DNA from 3 places in the Halomonas sp. NYA30 genome. Region 2 is predicted to be linked to each of the others. Evidence: predicted binding sites of a transcription regulator. Region 2 holds the regulator's gene; each other region holds the start of a gene.
What was found. Region 2 encodes sigma-54, which starts transcription at its own class of promoters, with help from an activator protein. Its sites were predicted from a motif close to TGGCACNNNNNTTGCTNT; they were not measured.
Positions count from the first base shown of each region.

Region 1 (3,279 bases), 1.9 Mb from region 2:
CGTAATAGTTAACGCCCAGTGTTGTTTGCTCACCGTCGGTCGTGGCCAGCCCCACATCACTGTATTTTCCGTCACCATCCTCAAAGCGGGCAACAACTTCCCAGGCCCCTTTGGGTGATGCCGGTTTTACCCGCTTGAATGCTCCGGCTTTGTAAGGACGGCTTTCGCCGGTGATGATCCAGCCAAGCTGTACGTAATAGCCATCAACATCCACCTGGCCTTCCTCGGAATCGAAATATTCGGCCTGGGCATGGAAGGGCCCGGAAGCGCCGGCCAATTCCAGATTAAACGTATCGACCTCATTGGCCTGAGTGTCGGCATCACGCGTGGTATAACCCGCACCAAGATGAACAACAGCATTATTCGTTTGAACGGGTGCAACCGTGCCCCGTGCGGTTACTGCCGTGTTATTGAAGTCGTCGCTGCCATCGCCGTCTGCCTCGAAATAGCCGATACCGTAGGTCCAGTTGCTGCCTTTGCCACTGAGCTGGATGCCGCCGCTGCGACCGGGGGTATAACGCTCGGTCATGGCGGATCGCTCAAGGGCCGAGATGTCTTTTGAACTCGTTAATTGTTCCAGGCCGAATGGCTCTTTCTGCTTACCAATAGTCACGGTTGCCGTCGAGCCAAATCCCAGGTAGCGAATGTACAGGTCCTCAGCGTTCCCGCCGTCGGCGCCATCACTCTCAGCCACGTTGAACTGGGCTTTGTACGCCCAGTCGCCAAAGTGGCCCTTGGCGTAGAGGCGTGCCCGGCGCACGTCGAAATCGGTAGTGTCAACACCGTTGGCGTCAGACTGCGTGGCGTCGTAATCCCATTGAAGGCGCCCGCCGAGCTGAAAAGACGCAGAATTGTCAGACGTTTTCACCTTGATACCGCTCTCGGTATCGATCACAAGGTCTTTGCCGCTGGTCGTAACAGTTCCGGCCTGTGCAGCAGAAGCGGCAGAAATCGCCAAAGCCAAGCCCAAATATTTCTTGCTCATGATCTGTCTCACCTTTTTGGTTTGCTTATGTGTGTTGAAGCGCTATTAAAGCCTACTTGGCAAAGATTACAGAATAGTTACAGAGAATGGCATCAAAACAGGGCGCCGGTCCGGGTCAGTGACAGGTTCTGGGGCGCTAGGTGTTGCGGTCGTTTTTCGGGGGCAAGCTCAGAATGCGCCGATTTGTCTCTATAATTATGATAAACAAGAATAAATAAGATGTGGCAGGAATTTTGCTAAATCATATTTGGAGCAATGAAACCCAACCGAAGGTATCCATTATGAAGAAGCAGTTTTTCACCAAATCAGGTTTTATCAGTATCACTTTGCTTGCAGCACTTCAGGCTGCGCCCGCCATTGTTAGCGCTGACGTCAGCTCAAATGTGAGCGCCAGCAGCAACTATCTGTTCCGGGGCGTCACCCAGACAGACGGGGCTGCGGCTGTCCAGGGAGGGTTGGATTATGAGCATGCGTCGGGCTTCTACGCCGGTGGTTGGGGTTCCAATGTCGATTTTGGTGACGGCACCAGCTATGAGCTTGATCTTTATGCCGGATTCTCCGGCTCTGTGGAAGAACTGGGTTATGACGTTGGGTACATTTATTATGCGTATCCTGACGCGCCGGGCTCCATCGACTTCGGCGAACTGTACGGCGAGATCAGTTATGGCATTGCGGCCATCGGCCTGGCCTACACGATCAACAGCGACACCAGTGGTGATGGGGTGTTCGTGCAGGGGGATGCCTATTACTACGCCTCTGTTGGGGTGCCTCTGGAGGACAGCTACAGTGCCGGTGTGACGCTTGGCTATTACGACTTCGCTGATGACGGCAAGGCTTCTGTCGGCGAGGCAAGTTATTCACACGTCGCCGCCAACGTTACAAAGGATGCGGGAAACTTCGGTTCTTTCAGTGTTAACGTGGAGTACGCGGACATTGAGTCAACCGACGCGCTTGGCTCTGTCAACTCGGATGATCCGAAGTTCTGGCTGGGTTGGAGCAGGAGTTTCTGATCGGCCAAGTGATCACAAGCAATTCAGATCCAGAATAAAAAGCCGGCCCAAATGACGGGCCGGTTTTTATTTATCATGCAAGAACCCACCATCGTGCGCCTGCCTTGACGCCCGGTGACTCGACATCCTCGCCCTTACCTCTGCCCCCCCCCTGCCGCCAAAGCTCATTTCTTATCCGGTGCCTGAATTTCAAACTGTATTAAAGGTTTGTCTGTAAGGTCGCTCCGGAATCCCACGCAAAAATGCTGACTCACTGACCTCAGTCAAACAGCCAGGATGATACTGAATGAACAAACGATTGTTGTTGTGCGCGATGATAGTTCCGGGAGCCTTGGCCGTCTCTCCCATGGTGTCGGCCCAGGCACAAGAGAGTGTGTCGCTGAAAGAATATCAGCAGGCCAAAGCCAGCCAGGCTGTTTCCCTGAACCAGGCCATGGTGATGGCTTTCGAGAACAGCCCGGTATTGGCTTTGAGGCGGGCCGCGGTCTCGATACAGCAGGGACAGTTATGTTTGATATTCGATTTCTACGGCCGACTCGTCTCCACAATGAATGAAGAGTTCCCCTTTCGCTGAATTTGAAGATGAAAACTGAAACCAACCACGGCCAGACTTTTCACGACCATCATCATTTCCAGACCAAGAAAACTCGACTCGCCCTCCATCATCTGGAATGCGGTAGTCGATTTGGCCCTCAACTGCTCCGAATACAAAAAAGCCGAGGCCATCTTCATCGAACTGGAAGTATCCGGGCTCGATAAGATCAACAAAGTCTTGATCCCACATTTCCATCCACTTAATTCGCCAGCGTCCAACGACTTTACTCAAACTACCTCCTTAAAACATAACAGTGATTATACGCCCTTCAACATAACACTATTGAGCGCGCCAGCATGATTATTGATGTTATATCGCCACTCAAACAGGCATAAACCACTGTTTCTAATACCTGAATCCGTGAAGCCGGCGCCGACACTTTCCCTATCACCGCCAGCGAGCACTTTTTGATCATTCGCCCCGTGCAAGTTGGCTTTCGCAAGCCCGTTATTGCCAAAACCCACCGTGCTGATCGGTGCTGACGGCCCGTTTTGTCATGCCTTTCCACCCGCCAGGCACGACATATCTGGCGATCGCGTGTCGCTTGGAACTGCTTGTGGATAGAGTGTCGCCGATTGACGGTCAGCATGGCGTTCCTCGTGGATAACGCAGTCGGCTCCGCAGCGTCTTGAGCACCGTCATGCGCCCGATATCCTGCCCGAAGTCGAGGATGATCTGCCGTGCCTTGT
Region 1 covers NZ_OZ334477.1:3,651,852-3,655,130, reverse strand. The annotation lists gene ACWI0H_RS17040 (OprO/OprP family phosphate-selective porin) at 1-985, opposite strand, end outside; gene ACWI0H_RS17035 (TorF family putative porin) at 1,267-1,995, shown strand; gene ACWI0H_RS17030 (hypothetical protein) at 2,501-2,821, opposite strand; gene ACWI0H_RS17025 (IS1380 family transposase) at 3,173-3,279, opposite strand, start outside.
Region 1: a site for sigma-54 is predicted at 1,208-1,225, ahead of ACWI0H_RS17035 (TorF family putative porin). Genes of this name have one in related genera too.

Region 2 (3,279 bases):
CGCGCTGGCTGCCTGCTTTACGCAGTTTCTGACGCGTATCCGCATCGTTCATGATGGTCGCTACCTGGCCGAGCAGAGAGAGATGTGTGTCATCAGCCTCTTCTGGCACTAGCAATACAAACACCAGATCCACCGGGTCGCCGTCGATAGCATCAAAATCAATCGCTTCTGCGAGTTTTAAAAAACCAGCAATTGGGGCCGAGCAGTGAGGACTACGCGCATGGGGAATAGCCACGCCGTTACCAATCCCGGTACTGCCTAAGCGCTCACGGCCAATTAAACGGCTAAACACTTCTTGGCTGTCCAGACTGGGGATATTTTGGGCAATAAAGGTGCTGAAAAATTCCAGCACCCTTTTTTTGCTGCCCCCGGGTACGTCAAAGAGAACACGTTCCGGGGGGAGTATGGTTTCCAACGTCATTGAATTAACGCACGCCTGCGCCTTGGGCGCGAGCTTGTGCTTTTTCCTTATGTTTAACGAGTTGCCGATCAATTTTGTCCGCTAATGCGTCAATAGCGGCGTACATATCACTGTCTAGGGCTTCCGCATGTAAATCAGCACCTGCTGCGTGCAGTGTACAGGCGGCCTGCTGGCGCTCTTTCTCCACAGATAAGGTGACTTGCACCGTGGTTATGTTGTCGTAATGGCGCTCTACACGTTCAAGCTTTTCGTTGACATAGTCACGCAAGGCGTCAGTCAGTTCTACGTGATGACCAGTGATATTAACTTGCATTGACGTACTCCTTATCCATCGGACTGTACTTCGATTGTAACCCTTTTTGCCGCGTTGCAAAGCCCTTGTCGAGAGTTTCCCTAAAACGTTGATTTGTGCTAGCGCAAACGACGTCGCTCGCTAGAGGAGGGAATGCCCATGGCTTCACGGTATTTAGCCACCGTTCGACGCGCTACTTGAATTCCCCCCTCCCCTAATAGCGTGACTAAGCGGCTATCAGAAAGCGGCTTGCCTGGCGGCTCCTCTTGAACCAATTTCTTCAGCCGAGCGCGGATAGCGGTGCTTGAATGGCTGTCACCATCCTGGCCGCTGACTTGGCTTGAGAAAAAGTATTTGAGTTCAAATACGCCGCGAGGCGTATGAATAAATTTCTGAGTGGTTACCCGGGAAATAGTCGATTCGTGCATTTCCACGGCCTCGGCGATATCGGCCAATATGAGCGGCTTCATGGCTTCTTCGCCGTGTTCTAAAAAGCCAATTTGCCGGGTGATAATCTCGCGGCCAACGCGCAGTAGCGTATCGTTGCGGCTAGAGAGGCTCTTGATCAGCCAGCGTGCTTCCTGCAGGTGTTCTTTTAAAAACTGATTGTCCTGACTTTTATCCGCACGCTTTATTAAGCTTGCGTAGTCGGGCTGAATGCGAAGCCTTGGCAATGCCTCAGGATTGAGCTCTAAGTGCCAGCCTTCGTGGTCATGGCGTACGACCAGGTCGGGCGTTACATAACTATCATCGGTATCGCCATAGGCGCTGCCCGGGCGTGGATCAAGGCTACGAATGAGGAGAATGACATCAGCCAGCTGGTCATCATCGAGTCCCAGGCGGCGTTTTAGTAAGCGCATGTCATCTTTGCCGAGCGCTTCCAGAAACTGCCGTACTAAGCGGCGGGCAGGAACCAGCAACGGCGTATCATCGGGAAGAGTGGCCAGCTGCAGCATCAGGCACTCCCGCAGGTCGCGGGCGAATATTCCTGTTGGCTCAAATTGCTGAAGCTTAAGCAGAATGGTTTCTACTTCGCGCTGGCTAAGCCCATCGACACCTTGGGCGCGAAGCCCTTCACGTATGTCGTTGAGCGGCTGAGTTAAGTAGCCATTAGCATCTAACGCGTCGATAAGACTTTCTGCGACAAGTTGCTCTCGCGCGCCAAAATCAGTCATGGCTAGCTGCCACAGCAAGTGCCCATGAAGACTCTGGCCAGCAGCCTGGCGCTCAAAATCAGGTCCTTCGCTGCTGGAGCCACCGTGACTGCCCATATCTTGGTAGGTGTCAGACCAATCACTATCTACCGAGAGCTCGGTGGGAATGCTCTCTGACCACTCTTCCTCTTTGGGCTCGCTGGCAGCCTGTTCGCCAAATTCATCCTCTTGTTCCAGCATGGGGTTGGCATCTAGGGCCTGCTGAATTTCTTGACGTAAGTCCAGCGTTGATAGCTGTAACAGAGCAATGGCCTGCTGCAGCTGAGGTGTCATGGTCAGCTGTGTGCCCATGCGCAGTTGAAGAGAAGCTTTCATGACCATCTGAGAACCACTCGTTAATCAGAATGCTCCACCCTAGTGTGAGTAGGTCTCCGGTGCAAGTGCAATAAGCATGCCATTGGTAGTAAAGTTGTTGTAGAGCGCTAATTAGAAGTGAAAAATAGGCTAGAGGCGGAAATCAGCGCCTAGATAAACCTCCCTCACTTTCTGGTTAGTGAGTATCGAGGCTGGAGAGCCGCTGGCGATGATTTGACCATCGCCCACGATGTAGGCGATATCACAAATATCCAGGGTTTCGCGAACGTTGTGGTCGGTAATCAGTACGCCGATGTGGCGCTGCTTTAATGCCCGAATAATGGTTTTGATCTCGCCCACCGAAATGGGGTCTACGCCAGCAAAGGGCTCGTCCAGCAGAATGAATGCGGGTTCTGTCGCCAGTGAGCGAGCAATCTCCACACGCCTGCGTTCACCGCCTGAAAGGCTCATGCCCAGGTTGTCGCGAATATGGGTAATGTGAAAATCTTCAAGTAGCGCTTCCAGGCGCTGCTCGCGGTCGCTACGGCTGAGCTCTTTGCGCGTTTCGAGTATCGCCATAATATTATCGGCAACCGATAATTTACGAAAAATAGACGCTTCTTGCGGTAGGTAGCCGATACCCGCCGCAGCGCGTTCATGCATTGGGGCGCGGGTTAGATCTACATCGTCGATACCCACTTTGCCAGCATCGGATTTCACCAGCCCCACAATCATATAAAAAGAGGTGGTTTTGCCTGCACCGTTGGGGCCGAGCAAGCCCACAACGCTGCCTTGGGAGATCTCTAAATTGATGTCTTTAACAACTCGGCGTCGCTTATAGCTTTTGGCCAAGTGATGGGCATATAGGGTTTTGATTGGCGCAGTTTCTGTAGTTGCCAAGGCTTGGCTCCCTATTGTTCGGGCTGAAGCGTCATGCGTATGCGCTGGGTTTCGCTGCCGTCAACGTCAGAGCGCGCCTGAATCACTTCACGGTCAATAAAATACTCAAGGCGACCGCCGGTGAAGGTGTCTTCTTGTTGCGTTAATTCGGCTTGGTC
Region 2 covers NZ_OZ334477.1:1,791,731-1,795,009, forward strand. The annotation lists gene ACWI0H_RS08125 (PTS sugar transporter subunit IIA) at 1-421, opposite strand, end outside; gene hpf (ribosome hibernation-promoting factor, HPF/YfiA family) at 426-734, opposite strand; gene ACWI0H_RS08135 (RNA polymerase factor sigma-54) at 833-2,248, opposite strand; gene lptB (LPS export ABC transporter ATP-binding protein) at 2,372-3,121, opposite strand; gene lptA (lipopolysaccharide transport periplasmic protein LptA) at 3,133-3,279, opposite strand, start outside.

Region 3 (3,279 bases), 2.0 Mb from region 2:
GTGATGCCAAACGCGCGCTTAAAGGCGGTGGCAAAATTAGTGGCGTGGCGATAACCGCTCGCATGGGCGGCCTGCTGCACGCTATAGCCGCGCTGTAAATCGCGATACGCCTGGGTTAATCGGCATTGGCGCAGGTGTTCAAACAGTGAGTAACCGTAATAGAAACGAAACTTCTGTCGCAGACTGCTGGGGCTCATGGCAGCATCACTGGCCAAGCCATTTAAGCAGTAATCGTTCATGGGGTAATCGGCAATCTGCTGGTGAAGCTTCGCTAGGCAGCCGCGGTCTCGCGGAGTTAAGCGTGTTTCATGGCAGCGAGTGGCAGGGTGTGCTGCTAGCGGCGTTAAATGATCAGCGGGCAAGCCATGGCCGAGTAGCTGTAGTGCTAGCCCTTGCCATACAAGTGGCTCTCGGCAGGCGCTGGAAGGTTGATCGATGTTGGCGCGCAGGGCCGTTAGCAGCGATTCAGATAGCCGCCAGCGATGTAATAAGGGTGCCGTGGGTGATAGAGGAAGCCCATGGGGTTTTGTTGCGAGTACCGCGAGATTCACCGTGCGCAGACGTGGTTGGGCGGGCTGATATACCGCAAGCGAGTACTGAGGATTGAAATGCGCGCACAGCCCATCGCCCGCTATTAGTGCAAAGCACTGAGCCCCCACCGTGGCGGTAATATGTCCCTCCAGCACTACGCTAATGAACCAGGGTACTGACTGGCGGGAAGTCGACCAGTAGGTACGCTCAACCTGTAGATCCGAGAGCGTTAGATGGAGCGACGGGGAAAGGCTGACATCATGCACTTGGCCTTGGGCGACCGGCGCTACTTTTGCACAACTCCCCTCAATTCGATAATCGATGCCGAAGCGCAATCCCAATTGTTCCAGCGACTGCGACGTCAGGGTCTGCTGTGTTTGGTTTATAGGCGGGTGAGTCGCGAGTGATTTCATAGGTCATGCGCTATTGTTTTCAATGATATGCATCAAATTGGCGCATCAGTACGCAAGACGACTCGTCAAAATGAAAAAATCTGCGCTGGCAGAGGCCATCCCGCAGCGGCGTCGGCACCGGTTTGATCTATCTTGGTGCTTGCACGCGACTTATTTTTACCAGGTCGCCTTTCTCAACGGCTCCACTAGCGAAGAACGAATGGCGCTTGAAGATAACGGCTACACCAGGAAGGTATCATTGACAGCTAAAATGTAAATGATATTGATTCGTATTTATGAGGATAGGGAGGGCTGAGAGGGCATGATAGAGCAAGGCGACCATCATGACGGCAGACGTCGGCAATAGGTGATGTCACGCTATTGCCGATAACCGCTAACTAAGTGACTAGGCAGTAAATGGGTTTACCGTTTGGTCGGTTTTTCGTCTTCATTGCTGTCACTGTCTGGCTCTGGCGTCGGCACCGGCGGTACTTCTGCTTCTACTGGCGTGGCGGTTGACGCTGTGGAGGCTTCAACGGCTGCTTCAAGGTTAGCCACTTGGCGCTCTAACGCCTCTACCCGCGAACGCGTACGCTGCAGTACGTCCATCAAAATATCGAAATCTTCTCTGGAAACAAGCTCAAGGCGGTCGAAGGCGCCACGCACGACTTGCTGTACGCCTTTTTGGATATCTTCCGGTGCCTGAGAGGCGTTTTGTAAACGGTCGCCAATCTGCTGGGCCAGTCGGCTGATGCGGTCTTGAGGCGCCATAGCTGCTCTCTCCTTAATAACTCACTAAATGAACATATATAAAAACGGCTTACCGTAAGGATACGCAACAGTTGGCGAATTCGCATGCGTCGAATGGATTAACTGCTCAGCGGGTGGTTTGCATCGAAATGGAGCAGGCAACATTTGCTTACGCCTTTTTTTGGTGCAATAGCCGTGGTGTGACTATGGATTTGACGAGATTAAGCGCTTTGAAAGACTTTCCTTGTTGTCTAATTAGCTGACTTATAAGAAAAAAAAGTCAGCTGGCACGGTATGCGCATTAACGGTTCAGGTGCTTATTCTGGCGGCTGTGCCGCTACCAATCTAGCAGGACTTATCCAGCAGGGGAGATCCGGGATGAAACTCATCACCGCTATCATCAAGCCATTCAAGCTCGACGATGTTCGTGAGGCACTCGCCGACAATGGGGTTCAGGGCATCACCGTTACTGAAGTGAAAGGGTTTGGCCGTCAGAAAGGGCATACCGAGCTGTACCGTGGCGCCGAATACGTCGTCGACTTTCTGCCCAAGGTAAAAGTGGAAGTGGCCGTCGACGATGCACGATTAGAAAGCGTGCTGGACGCCATCTGTAGCGCAGCCAACAGCGGAAAAATCGGTGACGGCAAGGTGTTTGTTACGCCACTGGAAGACGTGATTCGTATCCGCACCGGTGAGCGCGGCGCTGACGCCGTATAACGGACGCCACGCGAACAGGGCTGCAGAGCCGTCTTTTGCGTATAACTTCTCATAGAATAACGGGGAACACCTTATGAATGAGTTAGCTGATTTGAGCTACGCGCTCGATACGTTCTACTTTCTAATTTGCGGCGTGCTGGTGATGTGGATGGCCGCAGGCTTCTCCATGTTGGAAGCGGGCTTGGTACGCTCCAAAAATACCGCTGAAATTCTGACCAAAAATATCGCGCTGTTTGCGATTGCCTGCACCATGTACCTGCTGGTGGGCTACTACATCATGTACTCCAGCAGCGCTGGCGGCTTCCTACCTAACCTGGGTTTCCTGATTGGCGCTGAAAACAGCGTTGATGCGGTGACCGCAGGCGGCGATGACGCCCCCTACTACTCCATGCGTTCTGACTTCTTCTTCCAGGTAGTCTTTGTCGCCACCGCCATGTCGATTGTGTCGGGTGCCGTGGCCGAGCGTATGAAACTATGGGCATTCCTGGCCTTTGCAGTGGTAATGACCGCGTTTATCTATCCGGTGTCTGGCTACTGGACGTGGGGTGGCGGCTGGTTGTCTGAAGTTGGCTACTCTGACTATGCAGGCTCAGGCATTGTGCACCTTGCCGGTGCAGCTGCAGCACTCGCTGGTGTCATCGTGCTCGGGCCGCGTAAAGGCAAATATGGCAAAGATGGTTCTATCCACGCGATTCCCGGTGCCAACATGCCGCTGGCAACGCTGGGTACCTTCATTCTTTGGATGGGCTGGTTCGGCTTTAACGGTGGTTCCGAGCTCAAGCTGGCGGCCGTCGATTCTGCGAATAACGTGGCGCAAGTGTTTGTAAATACCAACGCTGCAGCAGCAGGTGGTGTGATTGCGGCACTGATTCTGGCCAAACTGTGGTTC
Region 3 covers NZ_OZ334477.1:4,377,952-4,381,230, reverse strand. The annotation lists gene ACWI0H_RS20280 (AraC family transcriptional regulator) at 1-944, opposite strand, end outside; gene ACWI0H_RS20275 (accessory factor UbiK family protein) at 1,347-1,694, opposite strand; gene ACWI0H_RS20270 (P-II family nitrogen regulator) at 2,052-2,390, shown strand; gene ACWI0H_RS20265 (ammonium transporter) at 2,464-3,279, shown strand, end outside.
Region 3: a site for sigma-54 is predicted at 1,959-1,976, ahead of ACWI0H_RS20270 (P-II family nitrogen regulator). Genes of this name have one in related genera too.